One region of the Arthrobacter sp. YAF17 genome, then DNA from elsewhere that is predicted to be linked to it. Evidence: predicted binding sites of a transcription regulator. Region 1 holds the regulator's gene; each other region holds the start of a gene.
The links. The regulator HrcA, encoded in region 1, represses chaperone genes, less so after heat shock. The targets are predictions, from matches to a motif close to TTNGCACTCGNNNNNNNCGAGTGCNAA.

Region 1 (6,108 bases):
GCGGTTCGCACCTTCCGGTTCCGGGTGTCAGCGGGTCCTTTTATCTTACGCCAGTGACTGGCTGCGTATGCCGCCGGCCTGACGGCTTGTCGAGCCAGCCTCGGCCCCGGTGTCTGCTGTGTTTATGACTGCGTTCATGACTGCGTGTCTGGCTGCGTTTTCGGGCTGTGCTTCTGGCTGTGATTCTGACTGTGATTCTGACTTCGTTTCCGGATTTAGGTATCAACTTCGCATCGGCCTCATATCGTTCCCGTTGCAGTTCCGGCCCGCCGGCCGAATCCCCGGATTCGTGCCGGACCCGTGTGCCATGCTGGAAATTGGCCACCGGCACGGCGCTTGCAGCCCGGCTGCTGGCGCATGGACCGGCAACACCGGCAGACAAACGCCGGCACACGAACACCAAGCAGATAAGGGCAGCGGCGATCAGACGACGCGGGATCGGACAGACAACAGCAGCAGGCGCGCGGATACGACCGCGCATGCTGCTGCTGATGCTGCCCGCTGCGCTTGTCCTGTCCGGCTGTGTGGCCACTCCCCAGCCCGGCATCACGAACTCCAACACTCCCTCGCAGGTGATGTCCGCCCAGGCATCGGCGGCGACCACGAGTGCGCCGCTGGAGACCACGCAGGCTTCCAACAAGGCGCCGGTCTACTGGATCGGCCGGAGCAATGACAACACGTTCCTCTACCGGGAGTTCCGTGACGTCCCGGAACAGGACAACCCGGTCACCCGGGCGCTTCGCGTGATGATGTCGCAGAAGCCGCTCGATCCGGACTTCTTCACGCCCTGGCAGAACCCCAAGAAGCTGGCGTCCTCCATCTCGGGCAAGAACGTCATCACCGTCGACATGTCCGCGGACGCATTCAACAGCAATGTGGATCCTGCCATGGCCGAGCGCGCGGTCCAGCAGCTCGTGTACACCGCGACGGCGGCCGCCGCCAGCGCCGGGCTGATCGACTCCGGCCAGCAGATCCAGGTGGTGGTGCTCGTGGACGGTCACACCGACTACGTCGCCTTCAACCACGTCCGCCTCGGCGCCCCGACCTCGCGCAGCACCGGGATGGTCGCCCCGGTCTGGATCATTGATCCCCAGGAAGGTACCTCCCTCGCGGACGGCGCCGTCAAGGTCTCCGGCCGCAGCACAGCTCCGGGAGGCGAGCTCCGGTGGGAGATCCTGCGGATCGACGGCAGCATCAAGACCAGCTACCTGAAAGGTACGGTCACCGCCTCCGCCGAGGCCGGCCAATCGGGTGCCTTCAGCCTCTCGGTAAACCTCGGGCCTGGCAACTACGAGGTCAGGGTGTCCCAGCTTGAGGCCGGCAACCCGGCCGGCGAACTGAACGTCGACACCCGCGGGTTCACGGTCAAGTAGCCCGACCCCTGCCCGAACCCGTCCGCGGCCCCGTAACGGCCCTCCTGAACGCTCAGAACGGCGGTGTGGGCCCACTCCGCCAGGGTTCCCTGGCCGAGTTTGCGAGGCGAGGGTGCCGGTGGGGAGGGTGCCGGTGGGGAGCAGTCGATTGCTTCTTAAGCCGGTCCCGGGCTACCAGCGGCCCAGAATATCGCTGGCGAGGACCGTCGCGGCGGGGCCCGCCGTGGACGACCGCAGCACATGGTGTCCCAGCAGGGCCGTCACGGCGCCGGCGTCGCAGAGCCTGGTCACTTCGCGCGGGCTGATGCCGCCCTCGGGACCCACGATCAGCAGCACCTCGCGGCCCCCGCGGGACCCGTCGCCCTCGGTCAGGTCGGCAGCAGGCAAGTCAGCAACAGGCAATTCACCAGCGGAGTCGGCCTGCCAGGCCCCCAGCACCTCGCGCAGCGGACGCACGGCGTCCTCGTGCAGGATGATCGCGAGGTCCGCGGCGGCCACCGCCGCCTGCAGCCCGGCGCCGTCGACGGCGGAGCGAACTTCCGGGATCCATGCCCGCCTGGCCTGCTTCGCCGCTGCCGTGACCACCGACTGCCACTTGGCGTGCGCCTTCGCCGCACGCTCGGCCTTCCAGCGGACGATCGACCGTTCGGCCTGCCACGGCACAACCGCGTCGATTCCCAGCTCGGTGGCGGTCTCGGCCGCGAGCTCGTCCCGGTCGCCTTTCGCGAGAGCCTGGACGAGGACCAGCCGCACCGCTGGCCGGGGCTCCTCGAAGAGCCCGGAGCAATGCACCGTCAGCTCATTCGGGGCGACGGCGGCGACGGCGCCGGTCAGGCGCTTGCCGGCGCCGTCGGCGATGTCCACAGGCTCCCCCACGGCAAGACGCTTCACCGTGACGGCATGGCGGGCTTCAGGTCCGTCGAGAACGAAGTCGGAACCGGGAACCAGCCCGTCCAAAGTGCCGGGGGCAGTGAAAAAGACCGGGTTGCTCACCGCTACAGGTTACCGAGCCGGTCCCGAAGCTTCGCGAAGACCCCGCCGCTCGCTGCGAGCTTCCCTTCGGTGAACTGCTCACCGCGCAGCTTCGCGAGCTGGCGGAGCAGGTCCTCCTGGGCGGCGTCGAGCTTGGCGGGGGTGTCCACCTGAAGGTGGACCTTGAGGTCGCCGCGGCCGTAGCCGCGCAGGTGGGTGACGCCGAGCCCGCGCAGCGTAATGACCTCACCGGACTGGGTGCCCGCCTTGACGTCGATCTCCTGCTGGCCGTCGAAGGTGTCGAGGGTGAGCTCGGTGCCCAGCGCCGCCGCCGTCATGGGGATGTTGAGGCTGGCGTGAAGGTCGTCGCCGTCGCGCACGTACGTGGCGTCGTTGTTGACCCGGATCTCCACGTAGAGGTCGCCGGCGGGGCCGCCGGCAGGGCCGGCCTCGCCCTGGCCGGAGAGCTGGATGCGGGTGCCGGTGGCGACGCCGGCAGGGACCTTGACCGTCAGGGAGCGCCGGCTGCGGATCCGGCCTTGGCCGGCGCATTCGTTGCAGGGGTCCTTGATGACAGTGCCGAAGCCCTCGCAGGAACCGCAGGGCGCTGCGGTCATGACCTGGCCGAGGATGGAACGGACGGCGCGCTGGACCTGGCCGCTGCCGCCGCAGATGTCGCAGCGTTCCGGGTGGCTGCCTTCACGGCAGCATGAGCCCTCACACGTGGGGCAGGTGACAGCCGTGTCGACTTCGAGTTTCTTGTTGACGCCGAACACGGCGTCGCGGAGGTCGATCCGGACGCTGATCAGGGCGTCCTGGCCGCGGCGGACCCGTGAGGCCGGTCCGGCCTGGCCGCCGGCGCCGAAGAAGGTCTCGAAAATGTCCTGGAACGCGAAGCCCTGGCCGGAGTAGCTGCCGCCGCCGAAACCGTTGTCGGTGCCGTTCTCGTTGCCCGTGGTGTCGTAGATCCGGCGCTTCTGCGGATCGGACAGGACCTCGTAGGCGTGCGTGACCGCCTTGAACCGGTCCGAAGCGTCATCCCCGGGGTTCACGTCCGGGTGGAGGGTCCGCGCCAGTTTGCGGTAGGCCTTCTTGATCTCTTCGCCCGTAGCTTCGCGGGAGACTCCAAGAACGTCGTAATGGCTGCTCAAAGTTGTATCTCTTCCTTTTTGTACTGCCGGTGGGGCACTGCCTGTTAGGGGCAAGAAGTCTGGTGTCAGAATGTCTGGACGGGCGCGGTGTGCCGTCCGTCAGGGGCCGAGAATCCTTGAAAGGTAGCGGGCCACCGCACGGACGGCGGCCATGGTGGTGGGATAGTCCATCCGGGTGGGACCCAGCACGCCGACCTTCGCCGTCGCGTCCGGACCGTAACCGGTCGCCACCACGGAGGCCTCGGCGAGCCCCACGTACGGGTTCTCCCGGCCGATGCTGACCGTCACGCCCCGCGGGTCCGCGGCCATGTCGCTCAGCAGGCGGAGCATGACCACCTGTTCCTCGAGGGCTTCCAGTACCGGGCCGATGCTCAGCGGGAAGTCCACGTTGGAGCGGGCGAGGTTGGCGGTTCCGGCCATGACCATGCGCTCCTCGCGGCTGCTCGTGGCCAGCGCCTCGAGGCCGCGGGCCAGTGCCTGGGCTGCGGCGCGCCGCGCGGGCGGGCAACTGCCAACCACGGACTGCAGTGACTGCGGCAACAGGTTCAGCGGCGTCCCGGCGAGGCCGCCGAGGAACCGCGTGCGGAGTTCAGCCAGGGCCTCGTCGCCGAAGTCCTGCCCCACGTCAATGACCCGCTGTTCCACCTTGCCGGTGTCCGCGATCAGCACCATAAGCACCTTGCGGGGCGCCAGCAGGACGAATTCGATGTGCCGGACCTTGGCGCGGCTGAGATGCGGATACTGCACGACGGCGACCTGGTTTGTCAGGTGCGCGAGCAGCCGGACTGTCCGGTCCAGGACATCGTCGAGGTCGTCGGAACCCTCCAGCAGGGCCTGGATGGCGCGGCGTTCTGCCGGTGAGAGCGGCTTCACCGCCGAAATCTGGTCCACGAAGAGCCGGTAGCCCTTGTCGGTGGGGATGCGGCCGGCACTCGTGTGCGGCGCTGTGATGAGGCCCTCATCCTCCAGGGCTGCCATGTCATTGCGGATCGTGGCACTGGATACGCCCAGGTGATGCCGTTCCACAAGGGCTTTCGAGCCGACGGGTTCCCGTGAATGGACGTAGTCCTCCACGATGGCGCGCAGCACTTCGAGTTTGCGTGGTTCGCTCACGCTCCACCTCCCTTCGACTGTCCCGCATCCGGTGCCGCCGTTCGCCGGCCGCACCGCACGCTCTGCTGGCACACGGCATGTTGGTTAGCACTCGACATGCCTAAGTGCTAACCAGTCTAATATGAGTCGCCGCGTTGTTAGCATTGGATTCGCTCCGGGCGTTCTTCCCGGGGCAAGTGTTTTCGGGCACAGCCCGCCATAGCAAACCGATCACAAAGCAGTGTGGAACCGATGTCGTACCAGAACTGGGGCCCCCAGGACCTGTCCGCCCCCGCCAAGGCCCAGCTTCCGGAGGTGCCGGTGGAACGCGGCATGGTCCTCGAAGATGTGCAGTCCGGCTGGGTGGGCGCCGTGACCCGGGTGGAGAAGTCCGGCGGGATGCACGTCGTCGCCCTGGAGGACCGCCGCGGCAAGTCCCGCTCCTTCCGGCTCGGCTTCGGCTTCCTGCTGGACGGACAGCCGATCCGGCTGATGCCGCCCGCACCCCGGGCCGCTGCGGCCGCCGCCGGCAGCAGAACAGCTTCCGGCTCCGTCCGGGTGGCGGGCCAGCGCGCGCAGGTCGCCAAGGCGAGCCGGATCTGGGTGGAAGGCAAGCACGACGCCGAACTCGTCGAGAAGGTCTGGGGTGACGATCTCCGGGTGGAGGGCATCGTCGTCGAACCGCTGCACGGCATCGACGACCTCGCCGGGGCCGTGGCCGCCTTCCGGCCCGGCCCCGGGCGCCGGCTGGGTGTCCTGGTGGACCACCTGGTCCCCGATTCCAAGGAGTCCCGGATCGCCGACGCCGTCATGGCATCGCCCGGGGCGGCCGGCAACGTGCTGATCGTCGGCCACCCCTATGTGGACGTCTGGCAGGCGATCCGGCCCGGTGTGCTGGGGATCGAGAAGTGGCCGGTGATCCCCCGCGGCGTGGATTGGAAGACGGGCATCCTGATGGCTTTCGGCTGGCCGCACAGCACCAAGGAGGACATCGGGCTGGGCTGGCAAAAACTCCTCGGCGCGGTCCGCAGCTACGCCGACCTGGAACCCTCCCTGCTGGGCCGGGTGGAGGAGGTCATCGACTTCCTCACCGTTCCCTGAGGAGCCTGTCCGGGCGCCCCCGCCAGCGGGCCGATCCGCGATTCCGCGCCGAAGCAAGTATTCTTGGAACGGCGGCTGCGCTCCCGGCGCAGCCCTGGCACCCCCAGGCAGCAACGCACCACAGCAATCCGAAGGACGACACCGTGGCAGATGACGCACGCGAACAAAACGGCAACCAGGCCGGCCATGGCCAGCCCCCGTACCATGGCGTTCCGGCAAATGCTCTGCCCCTGACGGCGAACGAGGACCGTCAGTGGGCCACCCTGGCCCACTTCGGCGGCATCCTCGGCTGCGTCCCCTCGCTGCTGATCTACCTGATCTTCAGGGACCGCGGCCCGTTCACGGCCCAGGAGTCCAAGGAAGCCCTGAACTTCACGCTGCCGCCCACGATCGCAGCGGTGCTCTGCAACCTGCTGGTC
Region 2 (6,108 bases), on a different contig from region 1:
CTGAGGCTACCGGGCCGCACGTGATACCGGCCTTATTGGACCTCGGCCGGATCCCGAGACCCCGGGGCGCAACAAAGCCCCGGGCAGCCATTGCTGGCTGCCCGGGGCTCGAAGTAGCGGTTCAGGCCCGGCGTCGCTGCAGGACATCGTCCAGGTTGCTCAGGGCGCTCTGCGCCTTGCCCAGGGGTTTCGATTCGGCTTCCGTACCGGGGCTGCCAGCCGGGGACTGCGGAAGGCCCTGCTTCAGCGACGGTTTTCCAACGGCCTTCGGGGCCTCCGGCAGATCTAGCGGCTCGGGGGCGGCCCGTTCGGCTTTCGGCGCCTCCACATATGTGGGCTTCGGGACTTCCACCGGCTCCCAGCTAGACCCTTCGCCGGCCGGCGACTCCGCCGTACGGCGAACCGACGTGTCACCCGAGGCCACGGCTTCCGCCAGAGCCGCCTGGCGGAGTTCCTGTGCGGTCAGCGGCTTCGGTGCAGGTTTGCGTTCTGCGGCGTCGGCCTGGGCGTCGAAGAGCGGGCTCTCAGCCCGTTCACTGGGCTCCCCTGCCCGTTCCCCGAGCGGCGCCCGCTCCGGGGCCGACCGGGACGGGCGTGCCGGCGCGGACATGGCCGACCGAAACGCGGCGTTCATCTTACGACGGCGGTCCCGGACCGCGAGCCAGCGGAGCATAAAGACGGAGGCCACGGCACCGAGCAGCGCCGCGACGGGAAGCCACAGCGGACCGAGCCCGAAAATTCGCAGGACAGCGGAGACCAGCCCGGTGAGCAGCGCGAGCAGGCCTGCCAGCGCGAGGGTCAACCGGCCGTAGCGGATCTTGAATGCCGGACCGGGGGCAGCAGGCTCGCGGCCGCCGTCGAACCCTGCGGTTCCCGGGCCGGACACGGTGTGCTGGGTACTGGTCATGGGATTCTCCTGCTGGGCCGCCATCTTCATGACGTGCCCGGCTTGCGGGGCTGTTTCTAGATCGATGACGTCCGCTCCGAACTCGCCCGCGGGCTGCAGCTGGTGGCGTCCGTTCCGGAGCATGTAGGGAGCAACCCACACAATCCAGAGCGCAACAGCAATGACAAGGATCACAGAGCTGCTAAGAGGGAAGTCCACATCAAAACCGTATGAGCAATGGGCGGTACTGGGCGGCATTGTCCCCGGTGTGTCGCAGGACAACTGCCAATTGAGTGGATTTAAGGCGTAAGGGCTGGTCAGGCGGGCTCTGGCCGCTCACGCGGGACGGCTCTGCAGCCAGCGTGCCAGCAGCCCCCCGGGGACTTCTTCGGAGGTCAGCGCGAAGCTGCGGTGGTCCGCCCATTCACCGTTGATATGCAGGTACCGCGGCCGGTAACCCTCGTCGCGAAAGCCGAGTTTCTCGACCACGCGCAGGCTGGGTCCGTTTTCGGGACGGATGTTGATCTCCATCCGGTGCAGCCCGAGCGTCCGGAAGCAGTAGTCCGTTGCCAATGCCACAGCGGTCGGGGCAATGCCCTGGCCCGCCCGGTCCTTGTCGACCCAATATCCGAGCGTGGCCATCATTGCCGAGCCCCACACGATGGAGGACACCGTCAGCTGGCCAACGATCACGGGTTCGCGGAAGCCCGGGGTCCACGCCGTGATCAGGAACGGCAGAGCCGTTGCCTGGGCGGCCTGGGCCTTGAGGGAACGAACCATCTGGCGGTAGTCGGGCAGACCACCCCCGGGAACGGGGTTGGACGCTTCCCAGGGGGCCAGCCACTCGCTGTTGCGGGAGCGGACCTCGGTCCATTCCTTGCGGTCCCGGTACCGGATGGGGCGCAACACGAGGTCGCCGCACTCAAGGGTCGCCGGCCAGGCGAAGCTGCCCCCCACGGGAGTTATTTGGTCAGGCTGGGCGCGAGGCTGGCGGCGAACTCGGGCAGCCATTCCCGCAGGCCGGGGCCGAGGTCGTCGCTGTCGCAGGCGAGCTGCACGCAGGCCTTGAGGTAGCTGAGCTTGTCGCCGGTGTCGTAGCGGCGGCCGCGGAAGACGACGCCGTACACGCCGTAGCCTTCGCCGTCGCCAGCCGCGAGCTCCTGGAGTGCGTCCGTCAGCTGGATTTCGCCGCCACGGCCGGGCTCGGTGCGTTCCAGAACCTCGAACACTGCCGGGTGGAGGACGTAGCGGCCGATCACCGCGAGGTTGGACGGGGCGTCGTCGACGTCGGGCTTCTCCACGAGCTGGTTGATGCGGACATACTCTTCACCCGCTATCGCCTGGATGTCGGCGCAGCCATAGGCGCTGATCTGGGACGGATCCACCTCGATCAGGGCAACAACCGAGCCGCCGGTCTTGGCCTGAACTTCGATCATGGTGCTGAGCAGTTCGTCGCGGGCGTCGATCAGGTCATCGCCCAGAAGGACGGCGAAGGGTTCGTAACCTACGTGCTGCTTGGCGCGGAGGACGGCGTGGCCCAGGCCCATCGGATCGCCCTGGCGCACGTAGTGGATGTCACCCAGGTTGCTGGCGGCCTGGATGGACGCGAGCTTGGCGGTGTCGCCTTTGTCCTCGAGGGTGGCTTCCAGCGCGGGGACACGGTCGAAGTGGTCCTCCAGCGCGCGCTTGTTGCGTCCGGTGATCATCAGGATGTCGTTCAGGCCGACGTTGACGGCTTCCTCGACGACGTACTGGATGGCCGGTTTGTCCACGACGGGCAGCATTTCCTTCGGCATGGCCTTCGTGGCCGGGAGGAACCTGGTGCCGAGGCCGGCTGCGGGAATGACGGCCTTGCGGACCGGAGCGTTGAGTGTAGTCACTCGACTAATCTAACGGAGGGACCAAACATTGCGTAATCATTCGAGCCGCCGGAGAACCTCCTCTCCCGGCTGCATCACGCGGAGGGACGGGGCGTCATGGCGTCAAAAGAAGAGATCCGGGCCGGCCACCGGGCCAGGCGCGCCGCGCTGACGAACGCCGGCCTGTCGAATGCCGGGACGGACATCGCCCGGCACGGCCTTGCATGGGCTTCCGGCCTGACCGGCGGCCGCCCGGGCACCTTTGCCGCCTATCTGGGCGTGGGTTCCGAGCCGCCGACGCTTCCCCTGCTGACGGCGTTGCATGAGGCAGGGCACAGGCTCCTGCTCCCGGTCTGCGAACCCGGCCTGGAGCTGAGCTGGGTGTACTGGACGCCGGCCTCCGAATCGGTCCGAAGCCGCTATGCGCCGATCCAGGAGCCCGCGGGAGAACGCCACGGCACAACGGTCATGCTGCACGCGCACGGCATCGTCCTGCCTGCCACCGCCGTCGATTTTTCCGGGAACCGGATCGGTCAAGGCGGCGGGTACTACGACAAGTTCCTGGCGGCGCTGACGGCCCTCCTGCCGTCCCGGGCCGGGGCGTCCGACGGCGGGTTGTTGCCGCCCCTGCCGACAGCCGCGGTCGTCTTCGACAGCGAGGTGCTTCCGGCCGGCAGCATCCCGGCAGAGTCCTTCGACCGGAAGGTGGCCGCCGCCCTGACCCCGGGCGGCCTGCTCCCGCTGCAGCCATAGCGCATGAGGGGCCGCGCGGCCGGGGTGATAGAATTAGCACTCAGGCCCTGCGACTGCTAAGTCACGGATTCCGCCGGAGACATCCCGGCAGCAATCCGGACCGGACAGCACGGGACCTGCTCGTTTGTCCCAGAGTGAGGATTTCCAGTGCCCACGTATGCATACGCCTGCAAGGACTGCAGCCACGCCTTCGAGATCGTGCAGTCGTTCACCGACAGCTCCCTCACGTCCTGCCCCGAGTGCCAGGGCACGCTCCGCAAGAAGTTCAACAGCGTGGGCGTCGTCTTCAAGGGCTCCGGTTTCTACCGGACCGACTCACGCGACACCAAGGGCAGCACGGTTTCCCCGGCTCCTGCCCCGGCTGCAACTCCGGCGCCCGCCGCGGCTTCCGCAAGCTAGGTACTGCCCGCACGGTTGCGGGTCCGCAGCGGATTGCCGCCTGACCGCGGAATGTCTTGGCCGTTTCTCCACATAGCCCAAACTGCGCCCGCCCGGCGTTCCCGCCGATGCGTAGGGTCGCACCATGGCCACCGTTGCGCGTTCCGTCCCGGCCGCCGGCAACTTCCCGGCGGAAATCCTTCGTGCCCTGCTTCGCGGTGCCTTGCGCCCCTCGCTTCCCGCGTTCGGCGCCCGTTCCGTTGGGCGCAGTTCCGGCGGCCGGAACTCGGGGAGTCCGCCGCGGGCACGGAAACCCGCCGGCCGGCCCTTCCGCCGTCTGGTCCGCTGGCTGGAGCGCAACCGGCGGCTGACTGTGGCACTGCTGCTGTGCATCGCGGCGGGCATCACCGTGCAGCAGCTCACGCCGGCCCCGGCCTTCACGGTCTCCGCCTTCGCCGCTGCCAGGGACCTGCCGTCCGGGGAGGTACTCGGCCCGGAAGACCTGACCCTGCTGAGCGTCCCGCGGGACCTCGTGCCGGCGGGCAGCTTTGGCGGCAACGATTCACCGCACGGCAAGCAGCTTGCCGTGGCGCTCCGGAAGGGCCAGCTGCTGTCCGATTCGCAACTTCTTGGGCCCGGCCTGCTGGCGGGAAGCCCTCCGGGAACGGCCGCCGTACCGCTCCGGATGGCCGATCCCGCATCAATCCAGCTGCTCTCCCCCGGACAACTCGTTAATGTGGTCATGACAACCGGCGGCACCTTTGACCAGACGGCTGCGTCCCAGGTGCTGGCTGCGGCAGTGCCGGTGCTGTGGACCTCCGGGCACGGCAACGAGGCGGGCCAGTGGCTGGCCGCCGGGGAAACGGAGGGCCTCATGGTCGTCGCTGCCGATGCCGATGAGGCACGCCGTCTCGCCGGCGCTTCCACGCAGGGGAAGCTGTTCTTTGTCCTGGTGGGGGCCGTACCGGGCTAGCCGGGCAGAGCGGCCGCAGCCCGTCCGCAACTCCGCCGGGGCCGCTGCCCGAGGTTCGTCCCGGGTCGGTCCCTTAGCCCCAGTGCGGAGGCTTTTGCTCCTGCAGCCAGGAGTCGTGGTCGTAACCGCCCGGCTCGTCGCCCCAGCGCCGCGGATCGTCTTCGGCGGCTCTGTTCGGCAGCACGCCGGCAGGGACGGTTGCCGGCGCGGCCGGCTGCGAAAGGTTGTCCCGGCCGCGGTCCCGGGTTTCCTCGCTGGTCTGGATCTCGCCGTCGTTCCGGGATTCGCCGCTGTTTCGGGTATCGCCGTCTGCAGTCATGCCGCCGGCCTCCTTACTGCCCTGATCTGTTCTGTAATATTGCGCGCCGTCCGGCCACCCGGACGGCGGCCGCTCCTCCGCGGCCTGCGCTTCGTTCACGGCCAGGTTCTCGACGTCGTCGTCAAAGAATCCCGGCGAGGCCTGCTTCCGGTGCGTTACGGCCGGTTTCTCCAGGCCAAGGTACCCGCCGATGCGGTCGGCGCAGGCCGAAGGATCGGTGAAGACCTCTATGGTCCATAGTGGCATGTAACGCCAGCCAAGTCGCTCCAGGAGCTGCGGGCGCAGCCTGCTGCGTTCGCGGACGGTCAGCCTGCGGTACTGCTCGGTGCCGTCGGACTCAATGGCCACGGGCCAGGGAATTTCGGCGTCGTCCTGTCCGAGGGTGCTCAGCGGGTCGGCTGCGGCCACCATGTTCAGGGCGCCGTCGTACTGGTGCCAGACCCGGGCGCCCCGGGCGCGGAGCCGGTCGCCGAGGTCAGCCACAAGGGGATCTGCCCCCAGGGCCTGTTCGCTGGCGGCGGCGCGCGACGCCGGGCTGCCAAGATCGGAGTTGCCGGCGATTTCCCGGTCCAGGAGTTCGTAGAAGTCCACTGCTCCGTGGCTCAGCCGGGTCACGTCCAGGTCCTCGGGACGGAAGCAGCTCAGCACGTGCAGGGACCGGCGCGCCCGTGTCATGGCGAGGGCGAACCTGGCCCGTCCGCCGTCCGCGGACAGCGGACCGAGGCTGTGCAATGCGCGCCCGTGCGGGGTGCGGCCATAGCCCGGTGAAAAGATCACGTGATCGCGGACCAGGCCCTGGGCGCGTTCCAGGTCCACCACCCGGAAGGATTCCTCCCCGGCCGTGAAGAAGCCGGCCAGCAGCGGATGGTTGGGCAGCTGAAGCCGGATGGACTCGCCGATCCGGGCAGCGTGCCGGAGGCTGCCGGTGACAACGGCCAGC
Region 3 (6,108 bases), on a different contig from region 1:
CCAGGCCTTGAGTGCCTTGACGTTGTAGGGCATCACGTCCAGCACCTTGTAGGCCCGGGCGAAGGGCGTGTCGCGCAGTTCCGGGGCGCAGATGTAGGCGATGTGCTCGTCCACGAGGTGCCCGCCCAGCTGGAGCGCGACGTCCGCCACCAGCCCGGCGCGGATGACGGCGCCGTCGGGCTCATACAGGTATCCCTCGACGGGCCCCACCGGGGCGGCCGGGCCGCCGTCGAAGTCCTCAGAACTGGTGAGCTCCGCCGCCCCGGCGGGGCCGAGCAGGAGCGCCGCCCGCCGGATCCCCGGACGCCGGACCGCGTTGAACCACAACGCCACTTCGGTGACGTCCCCGCCAACGGACACCCACTGGGCTTCGCAGCCCTTGGGGACAGAGTCGTGCGGCATGCCCGGGCCCATCTTCACGCCCACGGCCAGGCCGGCGCCGGCCAGCGACTCAACGAAGGACAGCGGCGGGGAGAAGTCCTCCGGATCCCAGATCCGCTTGGTGCCCGAGGTGGAGGTGGTGCGGCGCGCCGGATCCAGCCAGACTCCGTCCATTGCGTCGAGGGGCACCGTCGTCGCATCGGCATGGACCACTGTGGCGTTCCGGAAGGGGATCAGGTTCATCGTGGCGCAGGCCGCCGTCGTCTCATCCATTTCCACCGCCGTAACGGTCAGGTCCAGCGAGGCGAGCGCCATGGCGTCGGCGCCGAGGCCGCAGCCGAGATCAGCCACGTGCTGCACGCCGGCCTCCGCGAAGCGCTGCGCGTGCCGGGCCGCCACGGTAAGCCGGGTGGCCTGCTCCAGGCCCGCCTGGGTGAAGATCATCTGCCGGGCGAACTCGCCGAACTTGGCTTCCGCCTTGGTTCGGAGCCGGGACTGGGTGAGTACGGCGGAGACGAGTTCGGGGGAGTGGCCGGCCTTCCGGAGGGAGGCGTTGAGGCGGAACGCCTCGTCCTCCCGGTACGGGCCCAGCGACGCCAGCAGCTCCCAGCCTTCGGGGTTAAGGAGCGGGGCTATCTGGTCCTGCGGTGCGTCAGCCATGGTCACAAGCCTAGTTCAGGGCGCCGGTGGGGCCGTGCGCCCGATAGGCTTGACGGCATGGATGACAGCGGCGCAGCAAACGACGGCACGGACGAAAACTACCGGGAGGTCGACGCCGCACAGCAGGACGCCGACGGCGGCCGTCCCGCCCGCCAGGGGCTCGCCCGCTACGCCCGGCCGGCACTGATCGCCGGAGCCGTCATCGCGGTCGTCTGCGCGGCGCTGCTGGTCATCATCTTCTTCCTGGACTCCTTCAACGCCACCGTCTATTCGGTCGGCGGCAAGGACGTTACGGACGCCACCGACGAGGCGAAGTCCATCCGCGAGAGCTACGCCGCGGCCCGCATCGGCGGCATCGTTTTCCTGATCACCGGAATTGTCCTGGCTGCGGCGGGAGGCCTGGTGCTGTACCGGCACCGCAACGAGCCGGGCCCGGACGACGAGGACAACGGCGAGGACGTGGACTTCGAGGACCTCGGCGGCCGGTAGTCACCAACGCCTGCTGGACATGCCCCGCTCCCGTCATTCCGGGTGAACATGTCCCTCCGCGAAGCCCTTGAACCGCGGGGCATGTCAATTGCTTGGCGCGGGCAGGGGGCATGATGCCAATGTGTCCATCGGCCGCAACAAGGTATGGACATGTCCCTCTGCGCAGCCCGCGAAAAATGGGCATGTCCCTCTGACGGTCCCGAACAAACCGGCATGTCCACCGGGTAAAAGCGTTCACCGGGAACGAACTTCTGGCACTCACCTTGACCGAGTGCTAACTACTTACATAGAGTCGTCATTAGCACTCTCCCTAGGAGGGTGCTAACACCTGAAGCTTGACAGCCAGGCTGCTGCCGGCACCGCGACGACGGTCTGTACGCCTGGGCACCACAGCTTTAAAGTCCACGAATTTGCTGACGAATAGGAGAGGTCCTTGTCGGTCTCTATTAAGCCTCTTGAGGATCGTATTGTTGTCCGCCCGCTCGAAGCCGAGCAGACCACGGCTTCCGGCCTGGTTATCCCGGACTCCGCGCAGGAAAAGCCGCAGGAAGGCGAAGTTGTTGCAGTAGGCCCCGGCCGCTTTGACGACAACGGCAACCGCGTTCCCATCGATGTTGCCGTTGGCGACGTCGTCATCTACTCCAAGTACGGTGGAACCGAAGTCAAGACCGGCGGCACCGAGTACCTCGTGCTCTCCGCCCGCGACGTTCTCGCGATCGTCGTAAAGTAACTCTCTTGGACCCCGTGCAGCAGACCCTTTCGCATTGAATGGATCAGTTGCGCGGGGTTCTGTCTTGAAAGGACAAAACCATGGCAAAGCAGCTTGCGTTTAACGACGCTGCCCGCCGGTCGCTTGAAGCCGGCATCGATAAGCTCGCCAACACGGTCAAGGTGACGCTCGGCCCGCGCGGCCGCAACGTCGTGCTGGACAAGAAGTGGGGCGCCCCCACGATCACCAACGACGGCGTCACCATCGCCCGTGAAGTCGAGCTGGACGACCCGTACGAGAACCTTGGCGCGCAGCTTGCCAAGGAGGTCGCCACCAAGACCAACGACGTTGCCGGCGACGGCACCACCACCGCTACGGTGCTGGCCCAGGCCCTCGTCAAGGAAGGCCTCCGCAACGTTGCGGCCGGCGCCGCCCCGGGCCAGATTAAGCGCGGCATCGAGGTCTCTGTCGAGGCCGTCGCCGCCCGCCTGCTCGAAAACGCCCGCCCGGTCGAAGGCACCCAGGTCGCCAACGTCGCCTCCATCTCCGCCCAGAGCGACGAGGTCGGCGAGCTCCTGGCCGAGGCATTCGGCAAGGTCGGCAAGGATGGTGTGATCACCATCGAGGAATCCTCCACCACGCAGACCGAACTGGTCCTCACCGAGGGCATGCAGTTCGACAAGGGCTACCTGTCCCCGTACTTCGTCACCGACGCGGAACGCCAGGAAGCAGTCCTCGAAGACGCGCTGATCCTGATCAACCAGGGCAAGATTTCTTCCGTCCAGGACTTCCTGCCGCTGCTGGAGAAGGCGCTGCAGAGCTCCAAGCCGCTGTTCATCATTGCCGAAGACGTTGACGGCGAGGCTCTGTCCACGCTGATCGTCAACCGCATCCGCGGCACCCTGAACGTTGTTGCCGTCAAGGCGCCGGGCTTCGGCGACCGCCGCAAGGCCATGCTGCAGGACATCGCCACCCTTACCGGTGCGCAGGTTGTCTCGCCGGAACTGGGCCTCAGCCTGGACACGGTCGGCCTCGAGGTGCTGGGTACTGCCCGGCGCATCACGGTGACCAAGGACAACACCACCATCGTTGACGGCGCCGGATCGGCCGAGGACGTCGCAGCCCGGGTTTCCCAGCTGCGCGCCGAGCTGACCCGCACCGATTCCGACTGGGACAAGGAAAAGCTGCAGGAACGCCTGGCCAAGCTGGCCGGCGGCATCGGCGTGATCAAGGTTGGCGCTGCCACCGAGGTCGAGCTGAAGGAAAAGAAGCACCGCATCGAGGACGCCGTGTCCTCGACCCGCGCTGCCCTTGAAGAAGGCATCGTTGCCGGCGGCGGCTCCGCCCTCATCCACGCCCTCAAGGCGCTCGACGAGGACCCGGCTGTCCAGGCACTCGAAGGCGACGCTGCCGCTGCTGTTGGCATCGTCCGCCGGGCGCTGACCCAGCCGCTGCGCTGGATCGCCCAGAACGCCGGCTTCGACGGCTATGTCGTCGTCGCCAAGGTGGCCGAATCGGCTGTCAACCAGGGCTTCAACGCCAAGAGTGGCGTCTACGAAGACCTGATCGCGGCCGGCGTCATCGACCCCGTGAAGGTAACGCGTGCGGCCCTCCGCAACGCGGCTTCCATCGCGGCACTGGTGCTCACCACGGAAACCCTCGTGGTCGAGAAGCCGGCTGACGAAGACGCGCACGCGGGCCACAGCCACTAGCTCCAAGCCGCTGCAGTCCAGGCCGGTCCGGCGTCAGCCGGGCCGGCCTTTGCTGTGCCCGCCCGGGTGTGCGCCGGCCTGCCCCGTCCTGCCCCAGGAGGGCCGGGTGCCTAGCGCTGCGCCCGCGGTGTCTTGCGCCTCAGGCGCACCGCCGCGGCGTCGGGCAGCCGTTTGGTGACGAGGCGGTAGAAGACCAGCACGGCAACGGCCGCCGCCACGATGCCCACCAGGTTCAGGGCCAGTTGAAGGGCGGAACCCGCCGCTTTCTCATACTCGCCCAGCACCAGCGCGACGGCCACGAATCCGGCGGCGGGGACCGTCGTCACGGAAATGAAGACGCCGGTCAGGGCGGCGGAGCGCCCGGTGATCACGGACAGCATTCCGGCGATGCCGGCCAGCACGGCGACGATCAGCGAGTACGGACCCGGGTGGTAGATAAAGTCTGCTGCCGAGCCCCGGTCCAGGACATCGGCGGGGAAGAGGCCCAGCGGGACGGAGAGCCAGGCCGTGAAAGCCGCTGCCAGCATGGCGACGGGGAATCCGACGCCGAGGGCGAGCGCGGCGCGCCGGCCCAGGCTCCATTGCCGCCGCACGAGCGCCACGGCCAGCGCCGCCAGCGGGCCGAACTCAGGACCCACAGCCATCGCTCCGACGATCAGAATTGTCGAGTCCGTGACGATGCCGATGGCCACCAGCTGGGTCGCCAGGATGAGGAAGGCAAGGAAGCTCCACGTCAGCCTCGAGTCTTCGCCCGTCTGCCGGGACACCTCGTCCCAGATCACGGCGTCCGCGCCTTCGCCGGGCGCGTCGGCGCTGGCCTTGTCCGCCCGGTCGGAGAGCACCAGCTCCGGCATGGTGACCGAGATCGACCCCTGCTCCTGGACATTCAGGAGATGGAGCTTCTCCACCAGCCGCTCCACGGACTCCCGCGCCAGCAGGACATGGATGACATCCCCCGGAGGGAGAACGGACGCGCCCGGCTGGCGGGACACCTCGGCGACGCCAACCACGTCGGTGGAGCAGTTCACTACGGCGTCGGACAACTCTTCCGGGACACAAATGCGCAGTTGTGCGATCACGATGCGGCCTCCTCTGGCTCGTTACAGGGTAGCCGCCGGAACCGCTGAACACGGGCGGAGAGGAGGCCCCCTCGCCGCCGTGATTGGCCAGACAAATTACGGTTCGGTAACATTGACGTTTTGGAAACCTGCCTGAAGGGGCTTCTTGTGTCGAACGAGCGAACAACGGCCGGCCCGCAGGCAGCGGACCCGGGTTCCGAGGTACGCGCAAAAGCAGGCTACCGGCCCGAGGTCCAGGGCCTCCGAGCCCTCGCAGTCCTCATGGTGGTCACTTACCACGTGTGGCTCGGCCGGGTCTCCGGCGGCGTCGACATCTTCCTGCTGATCTCGGCCTTCCTGATGACCCTCAGCTTCGCCCGCAAGGTCGAAAGCGGCAAGCCCCTGCGTCTGGCGGGCCACTGGCTTCACCTGCTCAAGCGGCTGTTGCCGGCCGTCGTCGTCGTGATCCTTGGCGTCCTGGTCGGGACCCGGCTGGTCCTGCCCCAGAGCCGCTGGCCGGACGTGCTGGACCAGGCGTGGGCCTCACTGTTCTACCGGCAGAACTGGCTTCTCGCGGACACCGCCGTCGACTACTACGCGCAGGACCACGCAGGGGCCAGCCCGCTGCAGCACTTTTGGTCGCTGTCCATCCAGGGCCAGGTTTTCCTGCTCTGGCCGCTCGTGTTCGCCGGCGCAGCCGTGCTCCTGCGCCTCCTCCGCCGGACCCCGGTCGGCCGCAGGGTGAGCTACGCCGCCCTCCTGGCCGCGGCTTTCGGTGCGATTTTCGTTGTATCTCTCGCGTTTTCCATCGACCAGACCGTCACGAACCAGTCCTACGCCTACTTCGATACCCGGACCCGGCTCTGGGAATTCGCCCTCGGCTCGCTGCTGGCGCTTGCGCTGCCGCACCTTCGGCCCGGCAAAGCGCTGCGGGTGGCCCTCGGCTGGGCGGGTCTCGCCGCGATGCTCTCCTGCGGTCTGCTGCTGACCGTGGACCGCTCCTTCCCCGGCTTCATTGCGCTGTGGCCGACGCTGGCCGCCGCCGCCATCATCGTGGCCGGACAGAGCGGCAGCCGCTTCGGCGTGGACCGTTTCCTGA

Region 2: AB4Y67_RS03565 (FmdB family zinc ribbon protein) is a predicted target of HrcA. The motif match lies at 3,532-3,558, and genes of this name have one in related genera.
Region 3: groES (co-chaperone GroES) is a predicted target of HrcA. The motif match lies at 1,782-1,808, and genes of this name have one in related genera.

What each region holds. Positions count from the first base shown of each region.
Region 1 covers NZ_JBFRDB010000001.1:449,862-455,969, forward strand. Annotated here, with positions in the region: gene AB4Y67_RS02140 (GerMN domain-containing protein) at 480-1,373, shown strand; gene AB4Y67_RS02145 (16S rRNA (uracil(1498)-N(3))-methyltransferase) at 1,545-2,366, opposite strand; gene dnaJ (molecular chaperone DnaJ) at 2,369-3,496, opposite strand; gene hrcA (heat-inducible transcriptional repressor HrcA) at 3,596-4,609, opposite strand; gene AB4Y67_RS02160 (DUF3097 domain-containing protein) at 4,841-5,689, shown strand; gene AB4Y67_RS02165 (DUF4870 domain-containing protein) at 5,833-6,108, shown strand, end outside.
Region 2 covers NZ_JBFRDB010000002.1:120,113-126,220, reverse strand. Annotated here, with positions in the region: gene AB4Y67_RS03585 (hypothetical protein) at 122-1,105, opposite strand; gene AB4Y67_RS03580 (GNAT family N-acetyltransferase) at 1,223-1,843, opposite strand; gene galU (UTP--glucose-1-phosphate uridylyltransferase GalU) at 1,849-2,766, opposite strand; gene AB4Y67_RS03570 (5-formyltetrahydrofolate cyclo-ligase) at 2,863-3,498, shown strand; gene AB4Y67_RS03565 (FmdB family zinc ribbon protein) at 3,646-3,897, shown strand; gene AB4Y67_RS03560 (RcpC/CpaB family pilus assembly protein) at 4,022-4,849, shown strand; gene AB4Y67_RS03555 (AAA family ATPase) at 4,923-6,108, opposite strand, start outside.
Region 3 covers NZ_JBFRDB010000002.1:96,376-102,483, forward strand. Annotated here, with positions in the region: gene AB4Y67_RS03470 (THUMP-like domain-containing protein) at 1-1,041, opposite strand, end outside; gene AB4Y67_RS03475 (hypothetical protein) at 1,099-1,530, shown strand; gene groES (co-chaperone GroES) at 1,964-2,260, shown strand; gene groL (chaperonin GroEL) at 2,341-3,951, shown strand; gene AB4Y67_RS03490 (DUF389 domain-containing protein) at 4,062-5,030, opposite strand; gene AB4Y67_RS03495 (acyltransferase family protein) at 5,178-6,108, shown strand, end outside.